3 regions of the Serratia sp. TSA_198.1 genome follow, and region 3 is predicted to be linked to each of the others. Evidence: predicted binding sites of a transcription regulator. Region 3 holds the regulator's gene; each other region holds the start of a gene.
The links. Region 3 encodes PurR, which represses purine synthesis genes. Its sites were predicted from a motif close to CANGCAAACGTTTGCNTG; they were not measured.
Positions count from the first base shown of each region.

Region 1: guaD (guanine deaminase) is a predicted target of PurR. The motif match lies at 5,489-5,506, and genes of this name have one in related genera.
Region 2: cvpA (colicin V production protein) is a predicted target of PurR. The motif match lies at 3,812-3,829, and genes of this name have one in related genera.

Region 1 is NZ_JBQZFP010000001.1:946,956-957,771, forward strand. Features, by position in the region: gene xdhC (xanthine dehydrogenase accessory protein XdhC) at 1-164, opposite strand, end outside; gene xdhB (xanthine dehydrogenase molybdopterin binding subunit) at 148-2,550, opposite strand; gene xdhA (xanthine dehydrogenase small subunit) at 2,543-3,973, opposite strand; gene guaD (guanine deaminase) at 3,970-5,301, opposite strand; gene ACUTSW_RS04400 (ROK family transcriptional regulator) at 5,592-6,764, opposite strand; gene ACUTSW_RS04405 (extracellular solute-binding protein) at 6,866-8,116, shown strand; gene ACUTSW_RS04410 (carbohydrate ABC transporter permease) at 8,126-9,034, shown strand; gene ACUTSW_RS04415 (carbohydrate ABC transporter permease) at 9,024-9,863, shown strand; gene ACUTSW_RS04420 (carbohydrate kinase family protein) at 9,885-10,816, shown strand, end outside.
Region 2 is NZ_JBQZFP010000002.1:382,276-393,091, forward strand. Features, by position in the region: gene ACUTSW_RS13200 (DedA family protein) at 1-232, shown strand, start outside; gene accD (acetyl-CoA carboxylase, carboxyltransferase subunit beta) at 467-1,375, shown strand; gene folC (bifunctional tetrahydrofolate synthase/dihydrofolate synthase) at 1,584-2,849, shown strand; gene dedD (cell division protein DedD) at 2,850-3,653, shown strand; gene cvpA (colicin V production protein) at 3,887-4,387, shown strand; gene purF (amidophosphoribosyltransferase) at 4,409-5,926, shown strand; gene ACUTSW_RS13230 (UbiX family flavin prenyltransferase) at 6,057-6,629, shown strand; gene hisJ (histidine ABC transporter substrate-binding protein HisJ) at 6,932-7,714, shown strand; gene ACUTSW_RS13240 (histidine ABC transporter permease HisQ) at 7,800-8,486, shown strand; gene ACUTSW_RS13245 (ABC transporter permease) at 8,483-9,187, shown strand; gene hisP (histidine ABC transporter ATP-binding protein HisP) at 9,206-9,979, shown strand; gene ACUTSW_RS13255 (TIGR01777 family oxidoreductase) at 10,022-10,816, opposite strand, start outside.
Region 3 is NZ_JBQZFP010000001.1:1,053,940-1,064,755, reverse strand. Features, by position in the region: gene cfa (cyclopropane fatty acyl phospholipid synthase) at 1-233, opposite strand, end outside; gene punC (purine nucleoside transporter PunC) at 574-1,782, opposite strand; gene punR (DNA-binding transcriptional activator PunR) at 1,907-2,851, shown strand; gene purR (HTH-type transcriptional repressor PurR) at 2,848-3,873, opposite strand; gene cydH (cytochrome bd-I oxidase subunit CydH) at 4,198-4,287, shown strand; gene ACUTSW_RS04935 (C40 family peptidase) at 4,502-5,320, opposite strand; gene ACUTSW_RS04930 (Grx4 family monothiol glutaredoxin) at 5,736-6,080, shown strand; gene rnt (ribonuclease T) at 6,152-6,832, opposite strand; gene gloA (lactoylglutathione lyase) at 6,911-7,318, opposite strand; gene idi (isopentenyl-diphosphate Delta-isomerase) at 7,642-8,181, shown strand; gene ACUTSW_RS04910 (alkene reductase) at 8,292-9,389, opposite strand; gene ACUTSW_RS04905 (TetR/AcrR family transcriptional regulator) at 9,480-10,100, opposite strand; gene eptA (phosphoethanolamine transferase EptA) at 10,204-10,816, opposite strand, start outside.

The DNA.
Region 1 (10,816 bases), 110 kb from region 3:
TCCAGGTGACCGCCGCCGATGGTATTGACCGCCCGTTCGGCGGTCACCAGCATTTTGGTGCCGCGGTTGCGCGGCGTGGAGCCCAGTTCGTCCACCAACGTCACCAGCACGCAGGGCTCGCCGCGCCTGCGTGCCTCTGCCAGCGCCTCAATCCATTCGTCCATCGCCGTTCTCCCGCGTCAGCTCAGTGACAATGTCACTTGACAGCATCTGTTGCACGCCCCACAGCACCCGTTCCGGCGTGGCCGGCGCGTCAATATTGGGCTGCTGGCGGTAGTCCGCCAGGCTGGCGACCGCGTCCTTGATCGCACACCAAACCGAGATCCCCAGCATAAACGGCGGCTCGCCCACCGCTTTGGAATGGAACACCGTATCTTCCGGGTTTTTGCGGTTCTCCAGCAGCGTGACGCGCAGATCGGCGGGCACATCGCCAATCGCCGGGATTTTGTAGCTGGCCGGGCCGTTGGTCAGCAGCTTGCCCTGTTCATCCCACACCAGTTCTTCGCTGGTCAGCCACCCCATGCCCTGCACAAAGCCCCCCTCAACCTGGCCGATGTCGATAGCCGGGTTCAGCGAGTCGCCCACGTCGTGCAAAATATCGGCGCGCAGCAGTTTGTACTCGCCGGTCAGGGTGTCGATCAACACTTCCGCGCAGGCCGCGCCGTAGGCAAAATAATAGAACGGGTGGCCGCTGGCCTTGTCGCGATCGTAGAAAATTTTCGGCGTGCGGTAATAGCCGGTGCTGGCGAGCGAAACCTGATTGAAATACGCCTGCTCAACCACCTGCTCGAAGCTGAAATAACGCTCGCCCACCCTGACCTGGCCGTTGCTGAAGGCAATTTGATCGGCGCTGACCTGGTGCTGTTTGGAAAGCATGTCGATCAGCCGCTGTTTAATGATTAGCGCGGCATTTTCCGCCGCCTTGCCGTTCAAATCGGTACCGGACGACGCCGCCGTCGGCGAGGTGTTCGGCACTTTTCCAGTATCGGTGGCGGTGATCTGAATACGTTCAATATCCACCTGGAACACTTCGGCGACGATCTGCGCCACCTTGGTGTTCAGCCCCTGGCCCATCTCGGTGCCGCCGTGGTTGAGCTGAATGCTGCCGTCGGTGTAAACCAGCACCAGCGCACCGGCCTGGTTGAGGAAGCTGGCGGTAAAAGAGATGCCGAATTTCACCGGCGTCAGCGCCAGCCCTTTTTTCAGGATCGGGTTCTCGGCGTTGAAACGACGGACAGCCTCGCGCCGTGCCTGATAATCCGCGCTGTGTTCCAATTCAGCGGTCATTTCCTGCAGCAGGTTCTGCTCCACCCGCTGGTGGTAATGGGTGATGTTGCGGTGGTCCTTGCCGTAATAATTGGTCTTGCGCACCGCCAGCGGATCGAGCGCCAGATAGCGCGCAATATGGTCCATGACCTGCTCAATCGCCATCATGCCCTGCGGCCCGCCAAAGCCGCGATAGGCGGTATTGGACGCGATATGGGTTTTGCAGCGGTGGCCGGTAATCAATACATCTTGCAGAAAATAGGCATTATCAGCGTGGAACATGGCGCGATCGACAATAGATCCGGAGAGATCGAGCGAATAGCCGCAGTTGCCGGCCAGGTCGATCTTGATTCCGTTCAGTAACCCGCTGTCGTCAAAGCCAACGTCATAGTGAATATAAAACGGGTGGCGCTTGCCGGTGATCAGCATGTCGTCATGGCGATTGAGGCGCATTTTGGCCGGTCGCCCGGTCAGGTGCGCCACCACCGCACACAGGCACGCCGGGCCGGCCGCCTGGGTTTCCTTGCCGCCGAAGCCGCCGCCCATGCGACGCATATCGAGGGTGATCTTGTGCATCGGCAGATTGAGCACCGAGGCCACCAGTTTCTGGATTTCGGTCGGGTTCTGGGTGGAGGAATACACCAGCATGCCTCCGTCCTCGGCGGGCATCACTGACGCAATCTGGGTCTCCAGATAAAAATGCTCCTGGCCGCCGACGTGCAACTCGCCCTGAATGCGGTGCAAAGCCCGCGCCAGCGCGCCGTCTGCATCGCCGCGCCGATGATGGTGCGCCTCCTGTACCACGAAGCCTTCGCGCAGCGATTGCGTCACGTCCAGCCGCACCGGCAAATCCTGATACTCCACCTTCACCGCCTGCGCCGCCCGCCAGGCGATCTCGGGATCTTCTGCCGCCACCACCGCGATCACCTGCCCGACATACTCCACCGTCTCCTTCGCCAGCAGCGGATCGCCGTGGGTCAGTGGCGCAATATCCAGCTCGCCCGGCACGTCCTGCCAGGTGATCACCCGCACCACGCCGGGGAAGGCGTAACAGGCCGACAAATCCAGCTTGATGATGCGCGCATGTGCCCGTTCGCTCAGCTTGGCCGCCAGATGCAACTGGTTTGGGTATTCCAGCCGATCGTCAATGTATTGCGCCTCGCCGCTGACGTGTTTGTCGGCGCTTTCATGTTTGCGGCTACGGCCCACCCCGGTGGTCAATGGCTGGCGGAAACGTTCGGCCAGTTGTTCCTGCGTCGCTTCAATGCGTTTGTTATTACTCATGAGCCGTCACCTCAATCGCCAAATGCGGCGCGGTCAGCGCAATGAAATAGCGGCGCAGCAGGTTTTGCGCTACCAGCAGGCGATAACCGCTGCTGGCGCGAAAATCGCTAAGCGGCGTAAAGTCCTGCGCCAATGCCTGCACCGCACGTTCAACGGTGGCGCGCCGCCAGGGCTGCCCCACCAGTTGCTGTTCGCATAGCAAGGCGCGTTTTGGCGTCGCCGCCATGCCGCCAAATGCCAAGCGGGCACTGCGAATCATGCCGTGCTCGATCCTCAGGTTAAAAGCGCCGCATACCGCCGAAATATCGTCCTCCAGCCGTTTGGAGACTTTCCAGGCGCGGAAATCCGCCGGAGCGGTGGCCGGCAGCACGATGCTTTCGATAAACTCCCCCGGTTGCAGCGCTGTCTGGCGATAGCCCAGGAAGAAATCGTGCAACGGCAACTCACGCCGCACATCGCCGCAGCGCAGGTTCAGCATGGCATCCAGCGCCAGCAGCATGGGTGCGCCGTCGCCAATCGGCGAAGCATTGGCGATATTGCCCCCCAAGGTACCCTGGTTGCGGATCTGCTGCGAAGCGAAACGCGCCAGCAGCTCGCCGAAGGCCGGATGATATTTTTCCAGCAGCGGATACAGGTCACTCAGCGCCGCACCGGCACCGATCGTCAACCGTTCGCCCTGCCAACTGACTTGCTTCAACGCCTCAATCTGCCCAATGGCGATCATCAGCGGCACATCCTGGTGACGCTGGGTGACCTCCAGTGCCAGATCGGTGCCGCCGGCCAACAATTTTGCCTGCGGGTGTTGCTGATACAACACCGCCAGCTCGTCGATCCTTTGCGGCATCAGACAGCGTTTACCCGCCGCTTCCAGCGGCGTCGCTGCGCGGATGGCTTGCAGGCGTTCCACGGTTTGCCGTTGCCCGCGATCGAAACTGTCCTCGCCCTTGACGCCGCAGGCCTGCTGCGCCGCCGCCAGAATCGGCCGGTAGCCGGTGCAGCGGCACAGGTTGCCCGCCAGCGCCTGTTGCGCCTGTTCACGCTGGTATTCCCCGCCGTTCTTTTGCAGACAGAACATCGACATCACAAATCCCGGCGTACAAAAACCGCACTGCGAGCCGTGGCAATCGACCATCGCCTGCTGCACGCTGTGCAATTGGCCATTTTGCTTCAAATCCTCCACCGTGATCAGCTGTTTGCCGTGCAGCGCGCTGACGAACGTCAGGCAGGCATTGACGCTGCGGTAGCGCAACTGCCCGCCTTCCTGCTCGGCCAATACGACGGTGCAAGCGCCGCAGTCACCGGAGGCACAGCCTTCTTTAGTGCCGCAACGGCCCAGGTTGCGGCGCAGATAGTTCAGCACCGTGGTGTTGGGATCGAGCGCGCTTTCACTTTTTAGCGTTTGATTAAGCAGGAACTGGATCATGCTGCCTCCTGGTGCGCAGCCGCGCGATAAACCACTTTACCGTCAACGTAGGTGCGATAAACGTTGCGATCGTCCCCCAGCGTCATCAGCAAGAACAGCTGGTCCGCCAGTTCGCGGCTGTTTTCATGGCGCAGCTTCTGCAGCGGCGACACCGCCGGATCCAACACCACAAAATCCGCCTCTTTACCGACGCCGAAGTTGCCGATTTTATCGTCCAGCGCCAACGCGCGCGCACCGCCCAAGGTGGCGTGATAGAAGGCTTCGCAGGCGGAGAGTTTATAGCGCTGCAACTGGCCGATCTTGTAAGCCTCGCCCAGCGTTTGCAGCATATTGAAGGTGGTGCCTGCGCCGACATCGGTGCCAATGCCCAGCTTCACCTGCTTCTGCCAGGCTTTTTGCAGGTTGAACAACCCGCTGCCGAGGAACAGGTTGGAGGTCGGGCAGAAAGCGATCGCCGAGCCGGTCTGGCACAGGCAATCCCACTCTTGCTCTTCCAGATGCAGGCAGTGAGCGAAGACGCTTTTCTCGCCGGTCAGGCCGTACTGGTGATACACATCCAAATAGCTGCTGTTCTCCGGGAACAGCGCTTTCACCCAGGCCACTTCATCCAGGTTCTCGCTCAGGTGGGTGTGCAGCCAGGCATCCGGAAACTCTTCGCGCAGCCGTTGCACCTGCGCCAATAGCGCTGGGGTGCTGGTGGGGGCGAAACGCGGCGTTATCGCATAGCCCAGGCGTTGTTTGCCGTGCCAGCGCTCGATCAGTTCACGCGTTTGCCGGTAGCTTTGCTCCGGGGTTTCCAGCAGTTCATCCGGTGCGTGGCGGTCCATCATCACTTTGCCGGCGATAAGACGCATGTTCAGCGCCGCCGCCTGGCTGAACAACGCGTCAACCGATTGCGGATGTACCGTACCGAACACCAAGGCCGTGGTGGTGCCGTTACTTAACAGTTGTTGCAGGAAGAACGCCGACATCTTGCCGGAATGCCGTTCGCAGCAGAACTGGCTTTCGGTCGGGAAAGTGTAGTGCTTCAACCACGCCAACAGCTGATCGCCATAGGCGCCGATCATTTCGGTTTGCGGGTAGTGAATATGGGTGTCGATAAACCCCGGCACGATCAGCTTGTCGCGGTAATGCGTCACCTCAAAACCCGGCGGCAACAGCGGTTCACCCTGCTGCCAACTGCCGTGCCAGACAATCGCCCCTTCATTGAGCAGCATTAATCCATCGGGAATATGCCGCAGTTGCTCATTCAACTGTTGCGGACTCTCCACGCAGGCCGCGATATCGAAAAAATTGCCACGAATAGCCGTGGTGAATTGAATGCTCATTTTGCTTTCCTTCTCTACCGACCCACGTACCAACCCGTGGAATATGGCGGTTTTTTATCGTTTGCAGATGTTGATTTAAGGATAGCAAGTAGCGTGCCAGTTGGTTTTTTATTATACATTTTACTTTGTAAACAATAAGATAAAAAATATCCTGAAATTATCCGAGCAGGTCAAAATAATAAAAAAACAAGCAAACGGTTGCCTGTGAAATAGCAACCGTTTGCTTGTTTTGGGAAATTAAACCGATGCACCAACATCGAGCAAGAATAGAAATCGAGAAAATTAAGCGGCTATTTCAATAACACTTCATAACGCGGGTTGAACTCGTCGAACAGCGGCAGCGCGGCCGCCCCCAGTGCTGCGGTATCCGCGCCGGTGGTGCCCAGCCGCACGCGCAGACCATCGAGGTATTTGCTGCGAACCGAGCGGTGCAAGGGCGCCAAACGTTTGATCAACTGTTCAACGATGCTTTCCGGCATCAGCCCGCCAATAATCACCGCTTCGGCATCGAACATGCACTCGACGATGTTGATCGCCTGGCGCAGCGCAGGCACCGCAGACTCCAACCAGCGGTCGATCTGCGCCTGCGGCAATGCCAGCAGATCCTGCGGCATGGCACGCATCGGATCCAGCCCGCAGCTCTCATAGGCTGCCTGCAGCGAGACGTAACGTTCAAGGCAACCCTGGTTGCCGCAATAACAAGCCCGCCCGCCCGGTTGCACAATCATGTGGCCTATTTCACCGGCATTGTGCGCATGGCCGGTATAAATGCGCCCGTCAGTGAAGATCCCCGCCCCGAGGCCGGTGCCGAGATACAGATAAATAAACGAATTGAGCTGCCTGGCCACGCCGTGCAGACGCTCGCCGATGGCGGCGACGGTGGCGTCGTTCTCCAGCGTCACCGGCAGGCCGCTCTGCGCGTTAAGTTCAGCCACTACATCGATATTTTCCCAGCCGTTGAGGGTGGTCGGCCCAACGGAGGAGATCCCTTCCACGCCAAACGGCCCCGGCATCACCACGCCGATGCCCAGCATTTTTCCCCAGGCCATATCAGGCTGTTGGCGCATTTCTTGCAGCACATCACAAATCAGTTTCAAGGTCGCAGCAGGTTGCGGCTTTTGCACCATAATCAGCCGATGGAAACGAACGCTTCCTGACAGATCAACGACGATGATCAGAAGCGACTGGTGATCCAGATGGATGCCGATGGAATACGCACTGTCTGGATTGAGGGTCAACGGCGTCGCCGGTTGGCCCCTCCCTCCGGCACGGCGTGGCAGGTGCGAGGAGAGAATGCCGGCCTGCTCCAGCTCTGTCGCGATATTTGAAACGGTTTGCGGCGTCAGTGAGGTCAGCCGGGCGATTTCGGCACGGGTCAGTTCGCCGTGCAGACGGATTGCCTCTATCACTACGCGCCGGTTGTGTGCTCGAGCATGTTCAAGGTTAGTGCCGGATGTCGTCATAACTGCCTATGCAGAAAGGGAAATCGGTGTTTGCAGTATGGTGCCCTCCATTAAAGCAATCAAATTGATTTAAGAATCTTTTTAACACCGGAGAACGCACCATGAAAAGCCCTATCCGCGCCGCTAAGGCCGCCTGTACCCTGTCTGCCCTGGCGTTTTGCATCTCAAGCGCCTTTGCCGCCCCTACGCAAATCAACGCGCTGTTTATGACCCAGGCGGCTTATAGCGAAAACGACATTCGCGCCATGACCGCAGATTTCACCCAACAGCACCCGGATATCACCGTTAACCTCGAGTTCGTCCCTTACGAAGCGCTGCACGATAAAATCGTCGCGGCGCGCGGCGCAGGCAGCAACGGCTACGACGTGGTGCTGTTCGACGCCATCTGGCCGGCCGAATTCGTTAAGTTCGGCCTGCTGCAGGACGTCACCTCGCGCATCAGCGCCGACGACAGCGGCAAGATTTTCGACGGCGCCATGACCACCGTCACTTACAAAGACAAGCGCTGGGGAATGCCGTGGATCCTCGATACCAAATACCTGTATTACAACAAAGCCATGCTGGCCAAGGCCGGCATCAGCGCCCCGCCGAAAACCTGGCAGGAACTGGCGCAACAGGCGGAAATCCTGAAACAGAAAAACGTGGTCAAATACCCTCTGGTGTGGAGCTGGTCACAGGCCGAGGCGCTGGTTTGCGATTACACCACGCTGGTGTCCGCCTTCAAGGGGCAGTTCTTCCAGCAGGGGAAAATCAACTTCTCCACCCCAGGATCATTACAGGCCGCCGGCTACATGAAAGACACGCTGGACAAGGGGCTGACCAACCCGAACTCGCGTGAATATCTGGAAGAGGATGTGCGTAAAGCCTTCTCTAACGGCGACGCCGCCTTCGCGCTCAACTGGACCTATATGTACAACATGGCCAACGATCCGAAGCAGAGCAAAGTGGCCGGCGATGTCGGCATCGTGCCGGCTCCGGGATCGGTTGAGGGCCAGGTTTCCGCCGTCAACGGCTCGATGGGCCTCGGCATCGCCAAAGCCAGCGCCCACCCGGATCAGGCCTGGCAGTACATCAGCTACATGACCTCCCAGCCGGTACAGGATAAGTACGCCAAACTGAGCCTGCCGATCTGGAAATCTTCCTACGACGATCCGGCGGTGCAGAAAGACCAGCAACCCTTGATCGCCGCCGCCAAGCAGTCGTTGAACGTGATGCTGTCGCGCCCTGAAACTGCCGATTACTCACGGCTTTCCAACGGATTGCAGCAAGATTTGCAGCAGATCCTGCAAGGCAAGGTGACGCCGCAAGCGGGCCTGGATGCGGCCACCAAAAGCGCGGCACGGCTGCGTTAAGGGATGACGATGCTCACTTTGCCCCAACGTGAGCGGCGTCAGGCATGGGTGCTGCTGGCACCCATGCTGCTGATGATGCTGCTGTTAACCGCCTGGCCGCTGGGCCGCACCCTGTGGCTGAGCTTTACCGACGCGGCGCTGGTCGGTGACGGTGTAACGCCTGCCTGGGTCGGCGTCGATAACTTTCTGTATGCCCTGACCGACCCGGATTTCCAGGCCGCGCTGTGGCGCACGCTCTATTTCACCGTGGTTTCGGTGGCGTTTGAAGGGGTGATTGGCGTGTTGGTGGCGCTGCTGCTCAACCAGCAATTCCACGGCCGCAACCTGCTGCGGGTGCTGGTGATTTTGCCCTGGGCGCTGCCCACCATCGTCAATGCGACTATGTGGCGGCTGAACTTCAACCCGGATTACGGCAGCATCAATGCGCTGCTGACCCAGCTTGGGGTCATTGACCATTACCGCAGTTGGCTGGGCAATCCCGCCTCGGCGTTGAACGCGGTGATGCTGGCGGATATCTGGAAAAACTACCCGCTGATCACCCTATTGACGCTGGCGGCACTGCAATCTATCCCGGAGGATCTGTACGAGGCGGCCCGCCTGGACGGCGCTTCCGCCTGGCGGCGATTCCGTGCCATCACCCTGCCCGCCATTCTGGCCCCGCTGGCGGTGGCGCTGGTGTTACGCACCATCGACGCCTTCAAGGTGTTCGACATCATTTACGTGATGACCCGCGGCGGGCCGATGGACAGCACCAAGACCCTCAGCTTCTTCGTTTATCAGGAATCGTTCAGCTATCTGCGTGCCGGCAGCGGCGCCGCCTACGCAGTGCTGATGACCCTGCTGTGCGGTTTGCTGATCGCACTCTACATGCTGATGCTGTTCCGCCAGCGCCGAAGGAGCCTCGCCGATGAAGCGTAAAATCCGCCTGATACTGCGCTATGGCGCCGCGCTGCTATTGGCGCTGTCGATCCTCGCACCGATGCTGTGGCTGTTTTTGATGAGCGTCAGTTCCTCCGCCGATCTGACCCGCGTGCCGCTGGAATGGCTGCCGCGCCGCTGGGACTTTTCACGCTACGGTAGCTTGCTGTCGTTACAGGCCGGCCAGCCTGGGGCACTGTTCCTGCACGCGCTGTTCAATAGCCTGCTGGTGGCCTGCGGCGCTACGCTGATTTCGCTGCTGCTGGCGATCCCGGCGGCGTTCAGCTTCTCACGCTATCCGGGCCGCGACGGCTGGCTGTTCGCCAGTCTGGCGATTTATATGGTGCCGCCGGTCGCCTTCGTGCTGCCGCTGTACTTTATTCTGCAACAGCTGACGCTGCTGAACACCCATATCGGCCTGGTGCTGGTCTATTGCTCGCTGATCCTGCCGTTTCTCACCTGGATGCTGAAGAATCAGTTCGACGCCTTGCCGATCGATATCGAACAGGCGGCGCGGCTGGATGGGCTGCGTCAGTGGCAGGTACTGCTGCGCATCACCTTGCCGCTGGCGAAACCGGCGCTCGGGGCCTCGGCGTTGTTCGGCTGGTTGCTGGCCTGGGACGAATTTTTCTACGCGCTGCTGTTTACCAGCAACATTCAGGCCCAGACGCTGCCGGTGACTATCGCCGGTTTCACCGCGGGGCGCGCCACCGATGACGGATTGATCGCCGCAGTCGGCATGTTGGCCGCCATACCGCCACTCTTTATTGCCATTTGGCTGCAAAAAACGCTGGTCAGCGGGTTAACCAGCGGCGGCAGCAAGGGCTGACTTAAAAGGGAAAAAATTCACATGATGAATACCAACACCAGACCCACCCTGTACGTGGTCGGCAATATCAACGTCGACGTGATCATGAGCACCCTGCACCAGTGGCCGCAGAAAGGCACCGAGGCGATGCTGGATCACAGCGAGCTGCGCCCCGGCGGCTCGGCCGGCAACTGCGCGCTGGCTTTGGCGGCGCTGGAGACGCCTTACCGGCTGGTGGCCAATCAGGGCAACGACTATTTCAGCCCCTGGCTGGCGCAGCTGTTCCCGGAAAGCTCGCTGTATTGGCCGACCTACAGCTGTGAAACCTCGCTGACCTTCGGCGTGACGCACCCCGACAACGAACGCACCTTTTTCAGCAATCAAGGGCACATCACCCGCCTGAGCCAGGATGACGTGCTGCACCAGATCCCGCTTTTCGCCGGCAACGGCGACACCGTGCTGTTATGCGGCACCTTCCTGTGCACCACTTTGCTGGCGGATTACCCGGCGCTGCTGCAAACGCTGCGCCAGCGCGGCTACCGCATTGCGGTGGACACCGGCTGGCCGCCGCAGGGCTGGAGCGATGCGCTGCGCGGGCAGATCGCCGACTGGTTGCCGTTCTGCGACATTCTGCTGCTGAATGAAGTAGAAACCTGCGGCATGGCAGGCCATGAAGATCTGTACACCGCCGCCCGCACCCTGAACCGCCAGCAACCGACCGACGCCGCCTGTGTGGTCAAGTGCGGGCCGGACGGCGCGCGCATGTGGTGCGGCGAACGGCTGTTGCAGGCTGCCGCGCACCCGATCAAGGTGGTCGATACCATCGGCGCCGGCGACAGTTTCAACGCCGGGTTCCTGACCGCCTGCCTGCACGGCCATTCGGCCACGGTGGCGCTGCGCTGGGGCATTCGCGCCGCCAGCCACGCCATCAGCAGTTCGCCGCGTCAATACCTGGACTGGAACACCCTGAAAAC
Region 2 (10,816 bases), on a different contig from region 3:
CGTCGCCGGTATGGGGAAAATGTCCTACCGTCATTTCGCTGCCTACAACGTGATTGGCGCGCTGGTTTGGGTGCTGCTCTTCACTTATGCTGGCTACCTTTTCGGTGATTTGCCGATCGTGCAGGAAAACCTGAAACTGTTGATCGTGGCGATCATCCTGGTTTCAATTTTGCCGGGCATCATTGAAATCTGGCGCCATAAGCGCGCGGCTGCCCGCCAGCAAAAACAGTAAAAACATCGCTTAACCTGTCGGTTCGACCAGTTTTTTATCCACAGTGTCGGGCCGATATGGTTTAATGAGCGACATTTATGGTCTGTTCCTGCGAGCAAACCCTGAAGCCAGTGCCTCGGTCACGCGTTTGTCGCGTTTCACTCGGGCACTTTTTCATTGGGTCTGTCTGCGGGGGGATTGTTAAAGCATGAACAGCGGACTGGCATGTGCCAGGTTCAAACAGAAAGGTCATCGATGAGCTGGATTGAACGAATTCTTAACAAGAGCAATATTACACAAACCCGTAAGGCGAGCATTCCTGAAGGGGTCTGGACCAAATGTGACAGCTGCGGTCAGGTTCTCTATCGCGCCGAGCTGGAACGTAATCTGGAAGTGTGTCCTAAGTGCGACCACCACATGCGCATGACTGCGCGCATGCGCCTGCATACCCTGCTGGACGAGGGCAGTGAGGTAGAACTGGGCAGCGAACTGGAGCCGAAAGATGTTCTGAAGTTCAAGGATTCCAAAAAGTATAAAGATCGTCTGGTTGCCGCACAGAAAGCGACCGGCGAGAAAGATGCGCTGGTCGTGATGAAAGGCACGCTGTACGGCATGCCGATTGTCGCCGCTTCTTTCGAATTTGCTTTTATCGGCGGTTCCATGTCTTCCGTGGTCGGTGCACGTTTCGTGCGCGCGGTTGAACAGGCGCTGGAAGACAACTGCCCGCTGGTGTGTTTCTCAGCCAGTGGCGGTGCGCGTATGCAGGAAGCGCTGATGTCGCTGATGCAAATGGCGAAGACCAGCGCAGCGCTGGCGAAACTGCAGGAACGTGGTCTGCCGTACATTTCGGTACTGACCGACCCGACCATGGGTGGCGTTTCCGCCAGTCTGGCTATGCTGGGCGATATCAACATCGCCGAGCCGAAAGCGCTGATCGGCTTTGCCGGCCCGCGCGTTATCGAGCAGACCGTGCGTGAAAAACTGCCGCCGGGCTTCCAGCGCAGTGAGTTCCTGATTGAAAAAGGCGCCATCGACATGATCGTGCGCCGTCCGGAAATGCGCCGCACTCTGGCGAGTATCCTTTCCAAGCTGACCAACCAGCCGCAGCCGCATTTCGATGAGGCGGAGCCGGTAGTCGCACAGGAAAATCAGGCCGACGCCTGAGGCCGATAAATCACCCGCGCAGGTGCAAGCCCGCGCGGGATTCAGCCGTCGTTTTGTGGCTAAATGCCGGCTGATATGCCCTATGAATTTCACGTTGCGGTCAACTCGCTGCAGCTTGAAAGGTGACGGGTGTTACGGAGAGCATCGCCTTTACCGCGGTGAGGGGGGTGCCCTGATGGATCAATGAACCCAATCAGTGATGGGACTCATGCAAAACCACCAAATTCCCCAAGCCACGTCGTCATTGAGCTCGTGGCTTTATTATCTTGAACGTCTGCACAGCCAGGCGATCGAACTTGGCCTGGAACGCGTACAGCGCGTTGCGGCGCATCTTGATTTACTCACTCCCGCACCGACGGTGTTCACCGTTGCCGGCACCAACGGCAAAGGCACGACTTGCCGGACTCTGGAAGCCATTCTGATGGCAGCCGGTCTGCGCGTTGGCGTTTACAGTTCGCCGCATCTGGTGCGCTATACCGAACGGGTGCGCATTCAGGGCGATGAGCTGAGCGAAACGGAGCACTGCCGTTCGTTTGCCGCCATTGAGGCGGGTCGGGGTGAAACCTCACTGACCTATTTCGAATTTGGCACCCTGTCGGCGCTGCAACTGTTCAAACAGGCTAAGCTTGACGCGGTGATCCTGGAAGTTGGCCTTGGCGGCCGCCTGGATGCGACCAACATCGTCGATCCGAGCGTGGCTGTGGTCACCAGCATCGCGCTGGATCATACCGACTGGTTGGGCAACGATCGCGAAAGCATCGGCCGCGAGAAGGCCGGGATTTTCCGCGGCGGCAAGCCGGCGGTGGTGGGCGAGCCGGATATGCCTGACACCATTCGCGAGGTAGCGGAAACGCTGGGCGCGACGCTGTATCGCCGTGGCGAAGCCTGGACTTACAGCGAACAGGGCGAACGCTGGCAGTGGGAAGGCGGCGGCACGCGGCTGACCGACCTGCCGATGCCCAACGTCCCGCTAGCCAATGCCGCGACCGCGTTGGCGGCGTTGCATTATTCCGCGTTGGAAATCGATGAGCGGGCGATCTTCACCGGCCTGCAGCAGGCGACGCTGCCTGGGCGCTTCCAGATTGTGCGACAGGATCCGATGCTGATCCTGGACGTGGCGCATAACCCGCACGCCGCAGGCTATCTGGCCGGGCGTTTGGCCAAGTTGCCGCGTAATGGCGGCAAGGTGCGTGCCGTGGTGGGCATGCTGTCGGATAAAGACATCGCCGGCACGCTGGCTTGCCTGAGCGAGCAGGTGGATGAATGGTATTGCGCGCCGCTGGAAGGGCCGCGTGGAGCCAGCGTGGAATCGCTGGCGCAACATTTGACGGAACCGCGGCAGTTTGCCGATGTCGAAACTGCCTGGCGTCAGGCTATGCAGGACGCTGATATTCAGGATATTGTGATCGTCTGTGGATCGTTCCACACCGTTGCGCACGTGATGGCGGCGTTAGACGAGATGCGGGGAGTGTGAGTGGCAAGCAAATTTCAAAACCGATTGGTAGGAACCGTCATTCTGGTCGCGCTGGGGGTCATCATCCTGCCAGGGCTACTGGATGGAAAAAAGAAACATTACGAGGATGAATTCGCGGCCATTCCCTTGGTGCCGAAACCGGGTGACGTGGAAGAAAACGACGTGGTGCCGCCGGTAACCCAGTCTTTGCCGGCGCAGCCGCCGGAGGGGGCGGGCGCACTGGTCGAGCAGCAGGCAGCGAACGAAGCGGCCTCGCAGCAGGCCGTGCGCCAGACGGCGCAACAGCCGGTTCAGGTCGCGCCGCCGGTCGAAACTCGCCCGGTGCAACAACCGAAACCGAAGCCGGTCGAAACCAAACCGGTGGAAGTGAAACCAAAACCGGTTGAAACCAAGCCGGTGGAAGTGAAGCCAAAGCCGGTGCAGCAGCCGAAACCGGTTGTTCAGCCGAAGCCTGAGGTTGTTCCGGAGGTTAAAGCGGAGCCCAAAGTTGAGCCGAAGCCAGAACCTAAACCAGAACCTAAGCCAGAACCGAAACCGGCCGCAGAAGAGAAAGCGCCGGCAGGGCAGGCTTATGTGGTGCAACTGGGGGCGCTGAAAAACGCCGCCAAGGTGAATGAGGTTGTGGCGTCGCTCAGGCTGTCCGGCTATCGCGCCTTCACCGTGCCGTCAACGCCGGTGCAGGGGCAGATCACCCGGATCTACGTTGGCCCGGACGCTTCAAAACAGAAGTTGCAGTCTTCGCTGTCTGCGCTGAACTCCATCAGCGGTTTGAGCGGCCAGGTGAAGCCCTACGGCGCACGTTGACAGGATTGGGGCACAGCATGCTGTGCCCCTGAATCGATGAGTGCTGGTGTAATCACTATTAAAAATGTGCCTTTCACAGGCAAAACGGCCTATGTAGGTGCGGCGATTGGGAATTTTTTTATCGCCGTTTTTTATTTGTAACGTGCTAGGAAATCCCCTACGCAAACGTTTTCTTTTTCTGTTAGAATTCGCCGCGAATTGGATGCAGGGGCGATTCATCATTGGAATAGTTCATGGTCTGGATTGATTACGTCATTATAGCGGTGATTGGATTTTCGGCTCTGGTGAGCCTGATCCGAGGGTTTGTTCGCGAAGCATTGTCACTTGTGACATGGGGATGTGCGTTTTTTGTTGCCAGCCATTTCTACTCTTACCTTGCGGTCTACTTCACTCGTTTTGAAGATGAACTGGTGCGAAACGGCATCGCGATTGCCATCTTGTTTATCGCGACCCTGATCGTAGGAGCTATTGTCAACTATGTGATTAGCTCACTGGTAGAGAAAACCGGGTTATCAGGCACCGACCGGGTGCTGGGCGTCTGTTTCGGCGCACTGCGCGGCGTGTTGATCGTTTCGGCGATGCTGTTTTTCCTGGATACCTTTACCGGCTTCTCGCAAAGTGACGACTGGAAACAGTCACAGCTCATTCCCCAGTTCAGTTATATCATCAGGTGGTTCTTTGACTACCTGCAGAGCACGTCGAGTTTCTTACCGACCCATTTACCGGGGCGGTAGCGCTGATGAGGAAAAGACAACATGTGCGGTATTGTCGGTATCGCCGGTTTTATGCCGGTAAACCAGTCGATTTATGATGCGTTGATGGTGCTTCAGCACCGTGGCCAGGATGCCGCAGGCATCGTCACCATAGATGCCCACAACGGGTTCCGTCTGCGTAAAGCAAATGGTCTGGTGAAGGATGTGTTTGAGGCACGCCATATGCAGCGCTTGCAGGGCAACATGGGTATTGGCCATGTGCGCTACCCGACGGCTGGCAGCTCCAGTGCCTCAGAGGCTCAACCATTTTATGTAAACTCGCCGTTCGGCCTTACGCTGGCCCATAACGGCAACCTGACCAACGCCCATGAGCTGCGCCAATCGCTGTTTGAAAGCGGTCGCCGCCATATCAACACCACCTCCGATTCCGAGATCCTGCTGAACGTACTGGCCAGCGAGCTGGACCGCTTCCAGGATTATCCGCTGGAGTCAGACAACATTTTCACCGCCGTTGCCGCCATGCATCAGCAACTGCGTGGCGCTTACGCCTGCGTGGCGATGATCATCGGCCACGGTCTGCTGGCGTTCCGCGACCCGAACGGCATCCGCCCGCTGGTGATCGGCAAACGCCAGCTTGAAGATGGCCGTAACGAGTATATGGTGGCTTCCGAGAGCGTAGCGCTGGATACGTTGGGCTTCGAGTTCCTGCGCGACGTGGCGCCGGGCGAAGCGGTGTACATCACCGAGAAGGGCCAACTGTTCACCCGCCAGTGCGCAGAGAACCCGAAAACCAACCCGTGCCTGTTCGAATTCGTCTACTTCGCACGTCCAGATTCCTTTATGGACAAGATTTCGGTCTACAGCGCCCGTGTGCGCATGGGGCAGAAGCTGGGTGAGAAGATTGCCCGCGAATGGGAAGATTTGGACATCGACGTGGTGATCCCGATCCCGGAAACGTCCTGCGATATCGCGTTGGAAATCGCTCGTATCCTGGATAAGCCGTATCGCCAGGGTTTTGTGAAGAACCGCTACGTCGGCCGTACCTTCATCATGCCGGGCCAGCAGGCGCGCCGTAAGTCGGTACGCCGCAAGCTGAACGCCAACCGCGCCGAGTTCCGCGACAAGAACGTGCTGCTGGTGGATGACTCTATCGTCCGCGGTACCACGTCCGAGCAGATCGTTGAGATGGCGCGTGACGCCGGGGCGAAACGCGTTTATCTGGCTTCCGCTGCGCCGGAAATTCGTTTCCCGAACGTGTACGGCATCGATATGCCGAGTGCCAACGAACTGATTGCCCACGGTCGTGAAGTGGATGAAATCCGCCAAATCATCGGTGCCGACGGTCTGATCTTCCAGGATCTGAACGATCTGATCGAAGCGGTGCGCGAAGAGAACCCGGACATCAGCCAGTTCGAATGCTCGGTGTTTAACGGCATCTATGTTACCAAGGACGTAGACCAGAACTACCTCGAGTATCTGGAATCGCTGCGCAACGACGACGCCCAGGCGATGCGTGGCCAGACCGAAGCAGAAAATCTGGAAATGCATAACGAAGGTTAAGCCTAAGCGCTAGCCAAAAAGGTGCACCGCGGCGTTTGTCGCGGTGCATTATCCTCCCCGACTTGCTTATGCACCGCCATTCCGGCAAAGTCTGCCTGATCCTACTTTCTCTTCGGCAGAGGCCAGCTTTATGAAACGACTCATCATCGGTATTTCCGGCGCCAGCGGCGCAATCTACGGCGTGCGCCTGTTGCAGGCATTGCGTGACGTCGCAGAGGTGGAAACCCATTTGGTGATGAGCAATGCGGCGCGGCAAACGCTTTCGCTGGAAACCGAGCTCGGTCTGCGTGAAGTGCAGGCGTTGGCTGACGTGGTGCATGACGCACGCGACATCGGTGCCAGCATTTCTTCCGGCTCGTTCAAAACCCTGGGTATGGTGATTTTACCTTGCTCAATCAAGACGTTATCCGGTATCGCCAACAGCTATAGCGACGGCCTGCTGACGCGCGCCGCCGATGTGGTCCTGAAGGAGCGCCGCCGGCTGGTGTTGTGCGTGCGCGAAACCCCGTTGCATATCGGCCATTTGCGCCTGATGACGCAGGCGGCGGAGATGGGCGCGGTGATCATGCCACCGGTACCTGCTTTTTATCACCAACCGAAAAGCGTCGATGACATCATCGATCAAACCGTGAATCGGGTGGTCGATCAGTTCGACATTGAATTACCGAAAGATTTGTTCACCCGCTGGCAAGGCTCCAATTAACAAATTTATCCCCAATTTGGCACATTTGTGCAACACCGCACTGAATTAGGGCGGCGCATGCACCATAATGATCCCACTCCATCACGTTCACTGTTTCAAGGCTCTGGCATTTTGTCATTGCCCGTGACGCGGCCCTGACTGGCCGATTTATTTTTGCGGTTATCGTCCCAGGAAACAGTTTTGTGAAGGCCGGAGCCGTTCCCTCCGCCTACAGCAACAAATGTGGCACGATTACTGCAAATTGATTTGGTGGGAAAGTAATGCCCGCAGTGGCATCAGAAAAATCAATTTGAGGGTAATTTATGAAAAAGCTGGTTAAGGTTCTTCCTTTAGTCTTGGCTTTGAGCGCAGTAAGCAGCGCATTTGCCGCGCTACCATCGACGCTGAAGATAGGTACCGATCCGACCTATGCACCATTTGAATCCAAAAATGCCAAAGGTGAGTTGGTCGGCTTTGATATCGATCTGGCCAAAGAGCTGTGCAAACGCATAAATACCCAATGTACCTTTGTGGAAAGCGATTTTGACGCACTGATCCCCTCTCTGAAGGCGAAGAAAATTGACGCCATCATTTCTTCTTTGTCGATCACTGAAAAACGCCAGCAGGAAATTGCCTTTACCGACAAGCTGTACGCCGCTAACGCCCGTCTGATCGCGCCGAAAGGCTCGAAGCTGCTGCCAACGGTGGACGCGCTGAAAGGCAAGAGCGTGGGCGTGCTGCAGGGCACCACCCAGGAAGCCTACGCGAACGCCATGTGGCAGCCTAAGGGCATCACCGTGGTGCCTTACCAGAACCAGGACCTGGTATATGCCGACCTGGCATCCGGCCGTATCGATGCCGCCTTCCAGGATGAAGTGGCGGGCAGCGACGGCTTCCTGAAGCAGCCTCCGGGCAAGGATTACGCTTTCGCCGGCGAATCGGTGAAGGATGACAAGTTCTTTGGCGTGGGCACCGGTATGGGGCTGCGCAAGACCGATACCGAACTGAAGGCGGCGCTGGATAAAGCCTTTGCCGACATGCGCAAAGACGGCACTTACGACAAGTTTGCGAAAAAATACTTCGATTTTGACGTCTACGGCGGTTAATCCCACGTACCGTTCCATGGTGTGACTACGGGGCCGGCCTGCTGGCCCCGATGGTTCGGGCTCCAATGACGACAGGGTGAAGTAGATGCTGCAAGGCTATTCCCAACTGATATTTGAGGGCGCTCTGGTGACGCTGGAACTGGCCCTCAGTTCCGTACTGCTGGCGCTGGTGATTGGTTTGATCGGTGCCGGCGGCAAGCTTTCCCATAACCGCCTGCTTTCTACGCTGTTTGGTGCCTATACCACGCTGATCCGCGGCGTGCCTGATTTGGTGCTGATGCTGCTGATTTTCTACGGCCTGCAGATTGCGCTGAACAACCTCACAGAACTGCTCGGCTTTTCGCAAATTGATATCGATCCGCTCAGCGCGGGGATTATTACCCTCGGCTTTATCTATGGTGCCTATTTCACGGAAACCTTTCGCGGCGCTTATATGGCGGTGCCGAAGGGGCAGATCGAGGCGGCCACCGCCTACGGTTTTTCAGGCTCACAGATTTTCCGCCGCATTTTATTCCCTGCAATGATGCGTTTTGCCCTGCCGGGCATCGGCAACAACTGGCAGGTGATCCTCAAGGCGACGGCGCTGGTGTCGATTCTGGGTCTGAACGACGTGGTGAAGGCCACTCAACTGGCCGGCAAAGGCACCTATCAGCCATTCTTCTTTGCGATAGTGGCCGGTGTGGTTTATCTGATTTTTACCACCGTTTCCAATGGCGTGTTGTTGTGGCTTGAACGGCGTTATTCATTGGGCGTCAAGAGGGCCGAATTATGATCGAGATTTTGCAACAGTATGGACAATCGCTGCTGTGGAGCGACGGCTACCGTTTCACCGGTGTGGCGGTCACGCTGTGGCTGCTGATCTCATCGGTGGTGATGGGCGGCTTGCTGGCGATACCTATGGCGGTAGCGCGCGTTTCCTCAATCTCCTGGGTGCGTTTTCCGGTGTGGCTCTACACCTACATATTCCGCGGCACGCCGCTGTATGTGCAGCTGTTGGTGTTTTATTCGGGGATGTACAGCCTGGAGATCGTGCGAGGTACGGATTTCCTCAACGCGTTCTTCCGCAGCGGGCTCAACTGCACCATTCTGGCGCTGACGTTGAACACCTGCGCCTACACCACCGAGATCTTCGCCGGGGCGATCCGCGCGGTGCCGCACGGTGAAATTGAGGCGGCCAGCGCCTATGGGTTCTCTCGCTTCAAAATGTACCGCTGCATCATTCTGCCTTCGGCGCTGCGCACCGCGCTGCCGGCTTACAGCAACGAAGTGATCCTGATGCTGCATTCCACGGCTCTGGCGTTTACCGCCACCGTGCCGGATCTGTTGAAGATAGCGCGAGATATCAACGCGGCGACCTATCAGCCGTTCTATGCCTTCGGCATCGCGGCTGTGCTGTATCTGGCGATCTCCTACGTATTGATCAGCCTGTTCCGCAAGGCCGAAAAACGCTGGATGGCGCACGTTAGTCACTGATAATGACGGGGAAAAACCATGTCTGAAAATAAATTAGCCGTCACTGAACTGCATAAGCGTTATGGGGAGCACGAAGTACTGAAAGGCGTGTCACTGGCGGCGAATGCAGGGGATGTGATTAGCATCATTGGCTCTTCGGGGTCCGGTAAAAGCACTTTTTTGCGCTGCATTAACTTCCTGGAGAAACCCAGCGAAGGCTCCATCAGCCTGAATAATGAAGATATTCGCATGGTGCGCGACAAGGACGGCCAACTGAAGGTGTTTGACAAGAAACAGCTGCAATTGCTGCGTACTCGTCTGACCATGGTGTTCCAGCACTTTAACCTGTGGAGCCACATGACCGTGCTGGAGAACGTGATGGAAGCGCCGGTGCAGGTGCTGGGGTTGAGCAAGACCGAAGCGCGCGAGCGCGCGGTGCGTTATCTGGATAAGGTGGGCATCGACGAACGTGCTCGCGGCAAATACCCGGTGCATCTGTCGGGTGGCCAGCAGCAGCGTGTGTCCATCGCCCGTGCGTTGGCAATGGAACCGGAGGTGCTGTTGTTTGATGAGCCGACGTCGGCACTGGATCCGGAGCTGGTGGGGGAAGTGCTGCGCATCATGCAGAAGCTGGCTGAAGAGGGGAAAACCATGGTGGTGGTGACGCACGAGATGGAATTTGCGCGCCATGTATCAAGCCACGTGATTTTCCTGCATAAAGGGCTTATTGAAGAGCAGGGACCACCGGCTGAGCTGTTTGGCAATCCAAAAAGCCCGCGCCTGCAGCAGTTCCTTTCCGGCGCTTTAAAATAATCGGTTGCCGGGGCCCTGCTCCGCCGGGCCCCGGCATTCCCCTCAACGGGCGTCGATCCGTTGATTGATAACGTCATCCAGCGCCTGTTCCAGCTCCAGAAAGCGGAAACTGAACCCCGCCTCCTCCAACCGTCTCGGCACCGCCCGTTGGCCGCCCAAGACCAGCACCGCCGCTTCCCCCATCAGTAAACGCATGGCAAATGCCGGCACGCGCAAAAACGCCGGACGATCGAGCACGTTGGCGAGTTGGGCTGCGAACTGTTCGTTATGCACCGGGTAGGGGGCGACCATATTGAAGGGGCCCTGCAGGGTGGCGTGTTCCAGCAAATAAAGAATGCCGTTGACCATGTCGTCGAGATGTATCCAGGGCAGATATTGGCGGCCATTGCCTATCGGCCCGCCCAGCCCCAGACGGAACGGCGGCAGCATTTTCGCCAGCGCTCCGCCTTTGCTTGCCAGCACCACGCCGGTGCGCAGCAGGCAGACACGGGTCGCGTCGCTTTGCGCTTGCAGTGCCAGGGATTCCCACCGTTGGCAGAGCTGATGGGTGAATTCGTCATGCGGAGCTTCATCTTCGGTGACTACCGCCTGGCCCTGATCGCCATAGTAGCCGGCGGCGGAACCGGAAATCAGCACGCCGGGCGGCGAGCTGCCGGCGTTAATCAACGCCGCTAACCGTTCGGTCAGATCCCAACGGCTGTGACACAGGCGCTCTTTCTGCGCCTTGCTCCAGCGTTTATCGGCGATAGGCTCACCGGCCAGGTTGATCACGGCGTCAAAGCCATCCAGCGACGTTTGGTCCTGCAACGTTGACCAGTAGCTGACTTGTTCGCCAAA
Region 3 (10,816 bases):
TGTTGAAAGAATATATCCAGCCGTTCGCATTCCCACCAGCCATCCATATAGCTTTCGCCCAGGCCGAGAGAACCTTCCCGCAACACGCGTTTAAAAAAATCAGGATTTTTAATCTGAATATCGAAAGGACGTGAGCCGTTTATTTCTATACCGGCCATACTGAGCATTTCATGAGCGATACGGTACCATGGGTTGTCCTGAATGCTCACATCTTCTATACACGATGAACTCATAGCTTCTCCATCACCTTCTTCTGACTTATGACCCGCCAGAAAATAGCTTAGACAATTTCTGCGGGCGCATATGTATACCTACGGTGGAAAGTCACCGTGGCGTCTGATATCCGACTATGAACAGAGGAAAATTTTAAGAAGGCTCCAGCGCAATAGGCGCGGATAAACAATCCTTAAAAAAGTGTGACGCCATACGCGTACACAACAGCTACTTGTGATAATAAGACTATAAAAGTGTTATTTTAAAAGGTCGTTTTGAGTATAGGCTTGCCGAGGCGCTTACTCAACCGTAAATCGCACTCGGCAAAAATATTCTTTAAGTGATTATTAGTACAGGTAATTATGACGCAGAGTTAGCATGTTCCTGTCGTACTGCCTGCGAATTATCGATCACTTTTCCCCGTTGCAACATATACCCCAACGCGGCCAATACCACCGTTGAAACCATCACCGTTACCGTCGCCAACAGCGGTTGGGCTATAAAGGCCGAAACCAATAGGCTCGCGACAAAGCACAGGCCCAATTGCAGGGTATTTTGCAGCGCTGCGGCTTTGCCTGTGCCTTCCGGGAACGGCATCAACGCATTCGCCACTACGATCGGGTAGCAGGCTCCGTTGACCAGCGCCATCAGGCAGAATGGAATCAGCAACGTGGTGAGCGTGGGCTCGGTCAATGTCGCCACCAGATATAACGCCACCATGCTGATGCCATAACCTACCAGCAGCCAAGGCAGCAGGGTGTTGCCATTCATGCGGTTTAACGCCGTACGGCAACCGTAACCGCCCAATAAGAAAGCCAGCGTCTGCGGGACATAGCTCAGGCCAATATCATTGGGGCTGTAACCCATATCGCCAAGAATAAACGGCGAACCGGTGAGCCAGGCAAAAAAACCGGCAGAGCAGGCGGCAAAAATGGTGACGTTACCGCTGAATACCGGCGACTTCAGCAGTTGGAAGAAACTCAGGGTGTTTTTGGGCTGGGCAGATGGCGCGCTTTTGGCGCTTTCCTTCAGTAACAGCGTCGGCAGCAGCAAAATGACGGTGATACCCAGCAGCACGGCGAAAATTGCCCGCCATCCCATGTGGTTCAACAACCAGGCGCCGACCAACGGTGCCAGCGCAGGCGAAAGTGCTACCAGCGGCATAATGGTGGCGAATACGCGGTTGGCTTTGCCTTCACGGTAGCGGTCAATGACCAGTGCCTGCCAGGTGACGGCGGCTGAACACACACCGATCGCCTGGATAAAGCGCAGCGACCACAGTTGGACGGCATTTTGCACCCACAGCATGCCGAGGCAGCCCAGAGCAAACAGCGCCAGGCCAATCAGCAGAACGGGTTTGCGGCCCAAATTATCGGAGAGCGGCCCCCAGAGCAGTTGAGCAAAGGCAAAACCGGCCAGGAAAATGCTAAGGCTGGCGCTGATTGCGCCGGCGGAAATTTGCAGATCTTGCTGCATAGCGCCAAAGGCGGGCAGATACATGTCGGTGGCCAGGTAACCCAGCATGCTCAGGCCGGCAAGATAGAACATAAAACCAAAGGAATTTCGCATGGTATTTCTCATTAATATTTTATTGTCGCAGGTTTTTAGCGCCGGCAAGTGTATCCGGCTGGATCTCTGCTTGTGAAACGGTAATATTTGCGAAGTGCTGTTAAAAAAATTGAAGGCAAAAATCATGTGGTCTGAATATTCGCTTGATGTCGTGGACGCGGTCGCCCGCACCGGCAGCTTCAGCGCGGCGGCGCAGGAACTGCACCGGGTACCTTCGGCGGTTAGCTATACTGTGCGGCAACTAGAACAATGGTTGGCGGTACCGCTATTTGAACGGCGTCATCGCGATGTAGAACTGACGCTGGCTGGCACGCTGTTTATTCAGGAAGCGCGCGGTGTCATCAAAAAAATGCTCGACACTCGCAGGCAGTGCCAGCAGGTGGCCAATGGTTGGCGTGGCCAATTAAAAATTGCGGTGGATATCATCGTCAAACCGCAGCGCTGCCGTCAGCTGGTGCTGGATTTTTACCGTCAATTCCCCGATGTGGAGCTGTTGGTCCAACCCGAAGTGTTTAACGGCGTATGGGATGCGCTGGTGGATGGCCGCGCCGATATGGCGATCGGCGCTACGCGGGCGGTGCCGGTTGGCGGTGGTTTCGCCTTTCGCGACATGGGCGACATGCGTTGGTTGTGTGTCGCCAGCCCCCAGCATCCCTTGGCGGGGTTGGATGGCCTGCTAAACGATGATCAGCTCCGGCCTTTCCCTTCGCTGTGTCTGGAGGATACGTCACGCAATTTGCCCAAGCGGGTCACCTGGACGCTGGACAATCAACGGCGGCTGGTGGTGCCGGATTGGGCCTCTGCGGTGGATTGCCTGTGCGCCGGATTGTGCGTCGGCATGATGCCTGCGCATCAGGTATTGCCGTTGGTACAGCGTGGTGAATTGGTGGCGCTGCAACTGCAACAGCCATTTCCCGCCAGCCCATGCTGCCTGACCTGGCAGCAGAATACCCCATCGCCGGCGATGGCCTGGCTGCTGGATTACCTGGGGGACAGTGAAACCTTGAATCAGGAATGGTTAAGCGAAGTGACGCCGGAAGCCGCTTTGGCTCCCGGCGTTGGCGACTAGCGGCGGTAATCGATGAAGGGACCGTCGGCGACCGAGCGGCGTTCAACCAGCTTCGGATGTACCTCAATGACTTGCGACTCTTCACGCTTGCTGATGATGCGATCCAGCAGCATGGTGAACGCCATCTCGCCCAAACGCTCTTTGGGCTGATGGATGGTCGTCAGTGCCGGCGTGAAATAGCGGGCGTTGCGCACATTATCGTAACCAATAACGGAAATATCCTGCGGTACGCGCAACCCCAGCTCATCAGCGGCGCAAATAGCGCCCATTGCCATAATGTCGCCGCCGCAGAATACCGCCGTTGGGCGCTGTTTCTGCGATAATATCTGGTGCATGGCTTTGTAGCCGGATTCCGGTTCGAAGTCACCTTGTACAATCCACTCGTCGCGCACCTCGATATTGGCTTCTTCCATGGCTTTTAAAAAGCCCTGATGGCGGCCGCCGCCGGTATTGCGCGCTAATTGGCCCGGAATGGCGCCAATCTCACGGTGGCCACGCTCGATCAGATAGCGGCCGGCCAGATAACCGCCTTCGAAGGCGTTGTCGATAATAGTATCGGTAAAATCACCGCGTGCTGCGCCCCAGTCCATGACCACCATCGGGATGTTACGGTAATCTTCCAGCATCCCCAGCAATTGATCCGGGTATTCAGAGCACATCACCAGCAGGCCATCGACGCGTTTTTGCGCCAGCATCGCCAGATAAGCGCGTTGCTTGTCCAGGTTATTGTGCGAGTTACACAGGATCAGCGTATAGCCTTTGCTGTAGCAGCTGTTTTCCACCGCCTCGATCACTTCGGCGAAATAGGGCGCTTCGCTGGAGGTAGCCAGCAGACCGATAGATTTGGTGTGATTGACTTTCAGGCTGCGCGCCACGGCGCTGGGAGAATAGTGCAGCTCTTTGATCGCGGCCGCGACGGCCGCTTTAGTCTCTTCGGCGACGAAACGAGTCTTATTGATGACGTGCGAAACGGTGGTGGTGGAAACGCCAGCGCGTTTGGCCACATCTTTAATCGTTGCCATGTAAAGAATGACTCCTGAACTCACATGTTGCAGCATGTAAGTGTGATGTTAATCGTTTGCCTGCGTAGATCCTTCTTCCAAATAAGCGAAGCTGAGTTTTTAGTGTATTGAAGTCGTCAGCGTTTGGTCAGGAGGGGCATTTTTGCCGGTACGCAGTTGTGAACTGCGAATTTTGTCCCATATTGAGCCAAAGTGGAAGAGGTAATCAGTATTATAAACCGGGAAATGATAACAAGATTTTATTGTCTAACTGTGGGAAAATGGTTTGACGCATTAATTGTGTGCCTTTTATCCTTGGGATAACCCGTCTGAAAAGGAGTTGTAATGGATACCGATCTGAAAATGTCACTGTTCACCACTGTGTGCGCGCTGGCCGTTATTATTGCTTTTAGCTTCACCGCGGCGTTGAACTGATCCCTGGTTGTCACACAGGCGCAGTTCACTGCGCCTGTCCGCATTTTCCCACCGCTACGTCAGATTTTTCCACAAGTGCCCCGTTCACCCACACCCGGATGTTTTCCATGCGGCTTCGCGAAACCGCGGTCTGAGAGCGACTAAAAGGCCTAAGATCAGAACGCTTGCGGTAGGCGGTGAGGCGTGCGGCTGGGGGGACCAGCCGCGGAGGCGATTATCGAATGGTTTTCGGTGTTACCACACGGCGGGCGCCAATGTAGTGGTTTTGCCAGTAGTCGTTGTCCAACTGGCTGATACGGATTTCCTCACCGGTACGCGGTGACTGAATGAATTTGCCGTTGCCCAGATAGACGCCGACGTGATCGGCCACGCCACGGTTGTTGATGCGGAAGAACACCAGGTCACCGCTTTCCAGCTCGTTTTTCTTGATCGGCGCCGCGTCGCGCAGGTGGTACATCTCGTTGGCAGTACGCGGCATCTTGATTTTCACTACGTCTTTATAGGCGTAATAAATCAGTCCGCTACAGTCAAAACCGGTTCTTGGCGAAGTGCCGCCCCAGCGATAAGGTTTGCCCATTTGATCCATCAGCTTGGCCATTGCGGTTTGCTTGGCGTGCTGATAGCGCTTTTTGTGCGCCGGGCTGAGTTTCAGCGGTTTTTCGTCGCGAGCCAATTTGGCGGTGGCCATGCCGGGTTCCCGGTGGCGACCATAACCTTTTTTGTAACCCTTTTTCGGTGGGGTCACTTTGATTTTGGCTATTTTCTGGGTTTGGTGTTTCGATTTTGCGCTGACGATCTTTTTAGCGGTTTTTTCTGTTTTGGCTTTGGAAACCTTGGCTGTTTTTGGCGGAGCAGTGACTTTCACTTTTTTGCTGGCCTTTGCCGCTTTCTTTTTCTTGCGGTCATCCGGCCGTGCTTCATTAACGTGGCTCTTGCGCTGCTCGGCGGCAATACGCGCCTGTGGCGCAGCGTGCGCCAGATTTAAGAATAGCTGTGTAAACAACAGCACAAAAAGCGTAAGAATTAAACGCATGTCGACGTTACCAACCTTGGCCCCGGAACAGATATCGAAAGAATGACAGTATTCCCCAATTTCGCCATATAAAACAGCGAAGAACTCATAAATGATAATCCATATTGTGAGAAAACGTTAACAGCATTTTTTTTGCCGAAAAATCAATCCGTTGGTGTGTAAAAAATCACCTTTGGCCGCTGTTGGTATTATTAAAGGGGTACCAGGAGGCGGAAAAATATATTAGTGAAATGGTCGGATTAAAAATGTTATTCTGAGCGTATGTTTTAACCGGAATGGCCTTTGCCGGTAAGATGCGATTGGCAACGGGGAATACCCTTGCAAAAGATGGCGTTTTCTTGCGACTGTTCCAGCCGCTACAATAGCCAGTGTGATGCATGTTGTAGCCATGAGATGTGGCTTGAGGAAGCAATAAATGACGACGATTGAAAAAATTCAGCAGCAGATCGGTGAGAACCCAATTCTGCTGTACATGAAAGGTTCACCGAAATTGCCAAACTGCGGTTTCTCTGCGCAAGCGGTGCAGGCGCTGTCTGCTTGTGGCGAACGCTTTGCCTACGTTGATATTCTGCAGAATCCGGACATCCGCTCCGAGTTGCCGAAATACGCCAACTGGCCGACTTTCCCGCAGCTGTGGGTCGACGGTGAGCTGGTAGGCGGCTGTGATATCATTATCGAAATGTATCAGCGCGGCGAACTGCAACAGCTGATCAAAGAAACGGCAGCGAAGTACAAAGAGCAAGAAGACCAGCAGCCATAACGGCTCGGGTTTATTGCAAGAAGACATCGGGCGGCGCCAGTGCAAACTGGGCCGCCCGATTTATTTGCGGTTCAGTCAGTATCACCGATGGCCAGCGGCCATCCGCCAAGGCGTTTCCAGCGGTTAACCAGCTCGCAGAACAGTTGAGCGGTTTGTTCGGTGTCGTACAGGGCCGAATGCGCCTGGGTGCTGTCGAACGGAATATTGGCGGCAATACAGGCTTTGGCCAACACGGTTTGCCCCAACACCAGCCCGCTTAGCGCGGCAGTGTCAAAGGTGGCGAACGGGTGGAAAGGGTTGCGCTTCAGGCTTGCGCGTTCTGCTGCGGCCATCAGGAAACTGTGATCAAAGTTGGCGTTGTGCGCCACGATAATCGCCCGGTTGCAGCCACGGTCCTTGATGCCTTTGCGTACCGCTTTAAAAATGGCGTGTAACGCATCGTATTCACTGACTGCACCGCGCAACGGGTTATGCGGGTCGATACCGTTGAATGCCAGCGCTTCCGGTTGCAGGTTGGCGCCTTCAAAAGGTTCAACGTGAAAGTGCAGGGTTTCATCCTGCTGCAACCAGCCTTCTTCGTCCATTTTTAACGTAACGGCGGCAATCTCCAGCAGCGCGTCGGTTTTGGCATTAAATCCAGCGGTTTCTATATCTATCACTACGGGATAAAACCCACGAAAACGGCCACTCAGGGCGTTAAGATCACTTTTTTCGGCCATCAGTTTCTTATCTTCATCGAATGCAGCGCGCATTATGGCAAATTTTACGCCCGGTTGCAGGCGGTATCGCAGGCATAACAAGAAGGGCGCTGAAAGCGCGCCTCATCGGTCTCAGTGGCCGAGGCCCTGACCGGCGTGTTTGTTCTCGATCAGTTCGATCTTATAACCGTCCGGATCTTCAACAAAGGCGATAATCGTGGTGCCGCCCTTGACCGGCCCGGCTTCACGGCTCACTTTGCCGCCGGCGTGGCGAATGCTGTCGCAGGTGGCGGCCACATCGTCGACGCCCAACGCCAGATGGCCGAATGCGGTGCCCATCTCGTAGCTGTCGGTGCCCCAGTTGTAGGTCAGCTCAATCACCGCGCCTTCGCTTTCATCGGTATAACCGACAAATGCCAACGAGTATTTGTATTCTGGGTTCTCGCTGGTGCGCAGCAGGCGCATGCCTAATACCTTGGTATAGAAGTCGATGGAGCGTTGCAGGTCACCGACGCGGATCATGGTATGGAGTAAGCGCATAATTCCTCTGATTGGATGTGCCGTCGTCAACGGCGAATGGATCTTAGCGAAACTCAGTATAGCGTTGCCGTATAAGGGATTTCAATTTATCGACATGGCTAAAGCATGAGAATAAAGGTGACAATGTCACCTATGCATCGGCTATTCTGATGATAACCGCACAGTATGCTGTCGTTCGAATCAGGGAAATAAGTACTATTAGCCACCTCAAGGGGGGCGAGGTCTGATAGCGGGCCAGGGTTGGATCGCGTCAATTGATAAATTTGGGTCTGGTTAGGGTTTTACCGGTACGAAGTCATCGCTCTTGCCGAAGGAGGCCATCAATGGATGAAATGCTGATTCTGGTTGATGCCGATGATAATTCCATCGGCTCGCAAACAAAAACGCGGATACATCAGCAGGGGTTGTTGCACCGAGCGTTTTCAATTTTTATCTTCGATAGCAAGGGCCGTTTACTACTGCAACAGCGAGCTTTCAGTAAATATCATTCGGCTGGGTTATGGACCAACAGTTGCTGTGGCCACCCGCGCTGGGGAGAGGCGACGGCAGCAGCGGCGCAGCGTCGGTTACAGGAGGAGATGGGGTTCAGCAGCGAGTTGCAGCAGGTCTCCAGCTTCATTTATCGGTCAGAGGTGCCGGGCGACTTAATTGAGCACGAGTTCGATCATATCTACGTGGGATTATTTGATGGCGAGCCTCAGGGGGATCCTGCCGAAGCCCATAGCTGGCTGTGGATGGATATTCAGCAATTAACTGATGAGATAAAACGGAGCCCAGATAAATTTACCGTTTGGTTTCGGGAAATAATGAATACTGTCGATGCCAACGAGATCGCGCGTTGGGCGACGTTGGCGACTCATTAATTGCATTCGCGTTGTACGACAAGAGCCGTCTTTACCCGTCCCAACGGCTTTACCGATAAAACAGCAAAAAGCCCGCCGGCATTCGTTCACCGGCAGGCTTTTTATCTTACTTACAGCGTCGGATAATCGGTGTAACCCTCGGCGCCGCCGCCGTAGAAGGTTTCCGCCTGCGGCTCGTTCAGCGGTGCGTTCTGTTTGAAGCGCTCGACCAGATCCGAGTTGGCGATGTAGCTGCGGCCAAAGGCCACCGCATCGATAAAGCCTTTGTTGATCAGCTCTTCGGCTTTCTCGGCGGTGTAGGCGCCTGCGCCGACAATTACCCCTTTAAAGCGGGCACGCACTGAATCGCGGAAGGCGTTGGAATACGGTTTGCCGCCTGCCCAGTCCGGTTCGGAAATGTGCAGGAAAGCGATGTTGCGCTTATTCAACTCTTCGACCAGATACAGCGCCGCTTCTTCCTGATCTTCACCGTTATCCAGACCATTGAACGGGCCCAACGGCGAAATGCGGATGCCGATATGCTCTGAACCCCATTCAGCGATGGTCGCGTCGACCACTTCCAACGTCAGACGTGTGCGGTTTTCGATGCTGCCGCCGTACTGATCGGTGCGCTGGTTGGAGGCAGGGGACATGAACTGGTGCAGCAGATAACCGTGGGCCGCGTGCAGTTCGATAAAGTCGAAACCGGCCTCACGCGCATTGGCGCTTGCCTGGCGGAAATCGTTAATGATGCCTGGGATCTCTTCGGTTTCCAGCGCACGCGGGGTCGAGGTTGGAACCCGCACCCAGGCACCGGTTTCGTCACGCACGGTGGTGCGGGTGTCGGCATTGATCGCGGAAGGGGCTACCGGTGCCTGTTGGCCCGGTTGCAGGCTGTTGTGGGAGATACGGCCCACATGCCACAACTGAACGGCGATATGGCCGTTTTTATCGTGTACGGCCTGGGTGATCTTTTTCCACGCGGCGATCTGCTCTGGGGTATGCAGCCCCGGAGCGCCGGCATAGCCTTTCGCCTGGAAAGAAATCTGGGTGGCTTCGGTCACGATCAGACCGGCGCTGGCGCGCTGGGCATAATATTCGGCCATCAACGGAGTAGGAATATCGCCAGGCTCAATGCTTCGAAGACGCGTCAGCGGGGCCATAAACACGCGGTTTGGCAAAGTTGCAGAGCCAACCTTCAGCGGGGAGAACAATTTTTCAATCTTCATAGTGCATCCTATATTAATAGACCGGTCGACTAGTAATGGCTAACTAACTGCCCAACAGAGTAATTTTTCGGTAAAGCTCGGGTGTTGCGTTTACGGCTGCGGCGGGCGCAACAGCAATTCAATACTTTCCAGCGCGCTGGTCAGCGGGGCGACCGAACGGCGGATTTTGGCGCGCAGCGAGGCGCCAAGCCACAGTGAGTACAGCGTTTCTGCGGTGGCCGCCGGGCTCATGGCTATCGACAGCGATCCTTCGCGGATACCGCGCTCGATGGCATCCTGCAGGTGGCCAATAACCCGTGCGGTGCCGATCTCCAACGCGTGGCGCATGGGTTCCGACAGGTCGCTCACTTCGGCAGAGAGTTTCACCGCCAAACAGGCGTTATGGCATTCGCTGCGGCAATGGAAGCTGATCGCCTGGGCGTAATAGCTCAGCAACTGGTGGCGAGCGTCGCTTTTATCGTCGCTAAACAGCCGTTGCATTTCAGTATCGTAGTGTTCGAAATAACGCTGCAGCATGCCTTCGCCGAAGGCTTCCTTCGAGCGGAAATAGTGATAGAACGAACCTTTCGGCACACCCGCCGTGGCCAGCAGTTCGCTCAGCCCCATGCCGGTAAAACCCAGGCGTAGGCTAAGGGACTCGCCGGTAGCGAGCAGATGTTCACGTGTATCTACGGGGCAGTGCGCATGTTTCGTCATAATGAGGATTAGCATAATAGACCGATTGGTCTAGGTCAATAACAATAAAAAAACCGGCGCAAAAACGCCGGTTACGAAGCAGGGTATTTTGCCCGATCAGGGGGCAGAAGTTAAGCCGTTATGCCCCGCTGCGGCAGCGTTGCAAAATATCCAACTGCGACTGATATTCACGGGTTTGCACGTTCAGCATACCGAGCAGGGTATGGAACAGATTATCTTGCGAGATCTCATCCTTTTCGGCCATATTGTTCAGGCACTGGCGATCAATCTTGACGTTGCGCTCATAGTCGGCGGACATCCACATCAGGAAAGGAACGTGGGTCTGCTGGCTGGGGGCAAACACATAAGGCGTACCGTGCAGGTACATGCCATTTTCACCCAGGGATTCGCCGTGATCGGAGAGGTAAACCAGCGCGGTATTGAACTTGTCACTGTGCTGTTGCAGCAGCTTGATGGTGTCGTCCAGCATGGCGTCGGTATAGAGCAATGAGTTGTCATAAGTATTTACCAACTGCTCATGGGTGCAATCCTGGATCTGATTGCTGTCGCAGGTTGGCGAAAACTTCTGGAACTCCGGCGTGCTGCGGCGGAAATAGGCCGGCCCGTGGCTGCCCATCTGATGCAACACTATCACGCTATCGTCTTTCAGACCGTTGATGTAGTCGTTCAGTTTATACAGCAGCACGTTATCCATACAGACGTCGCCATCGCAATCCTGCGGTAGTTTTAGC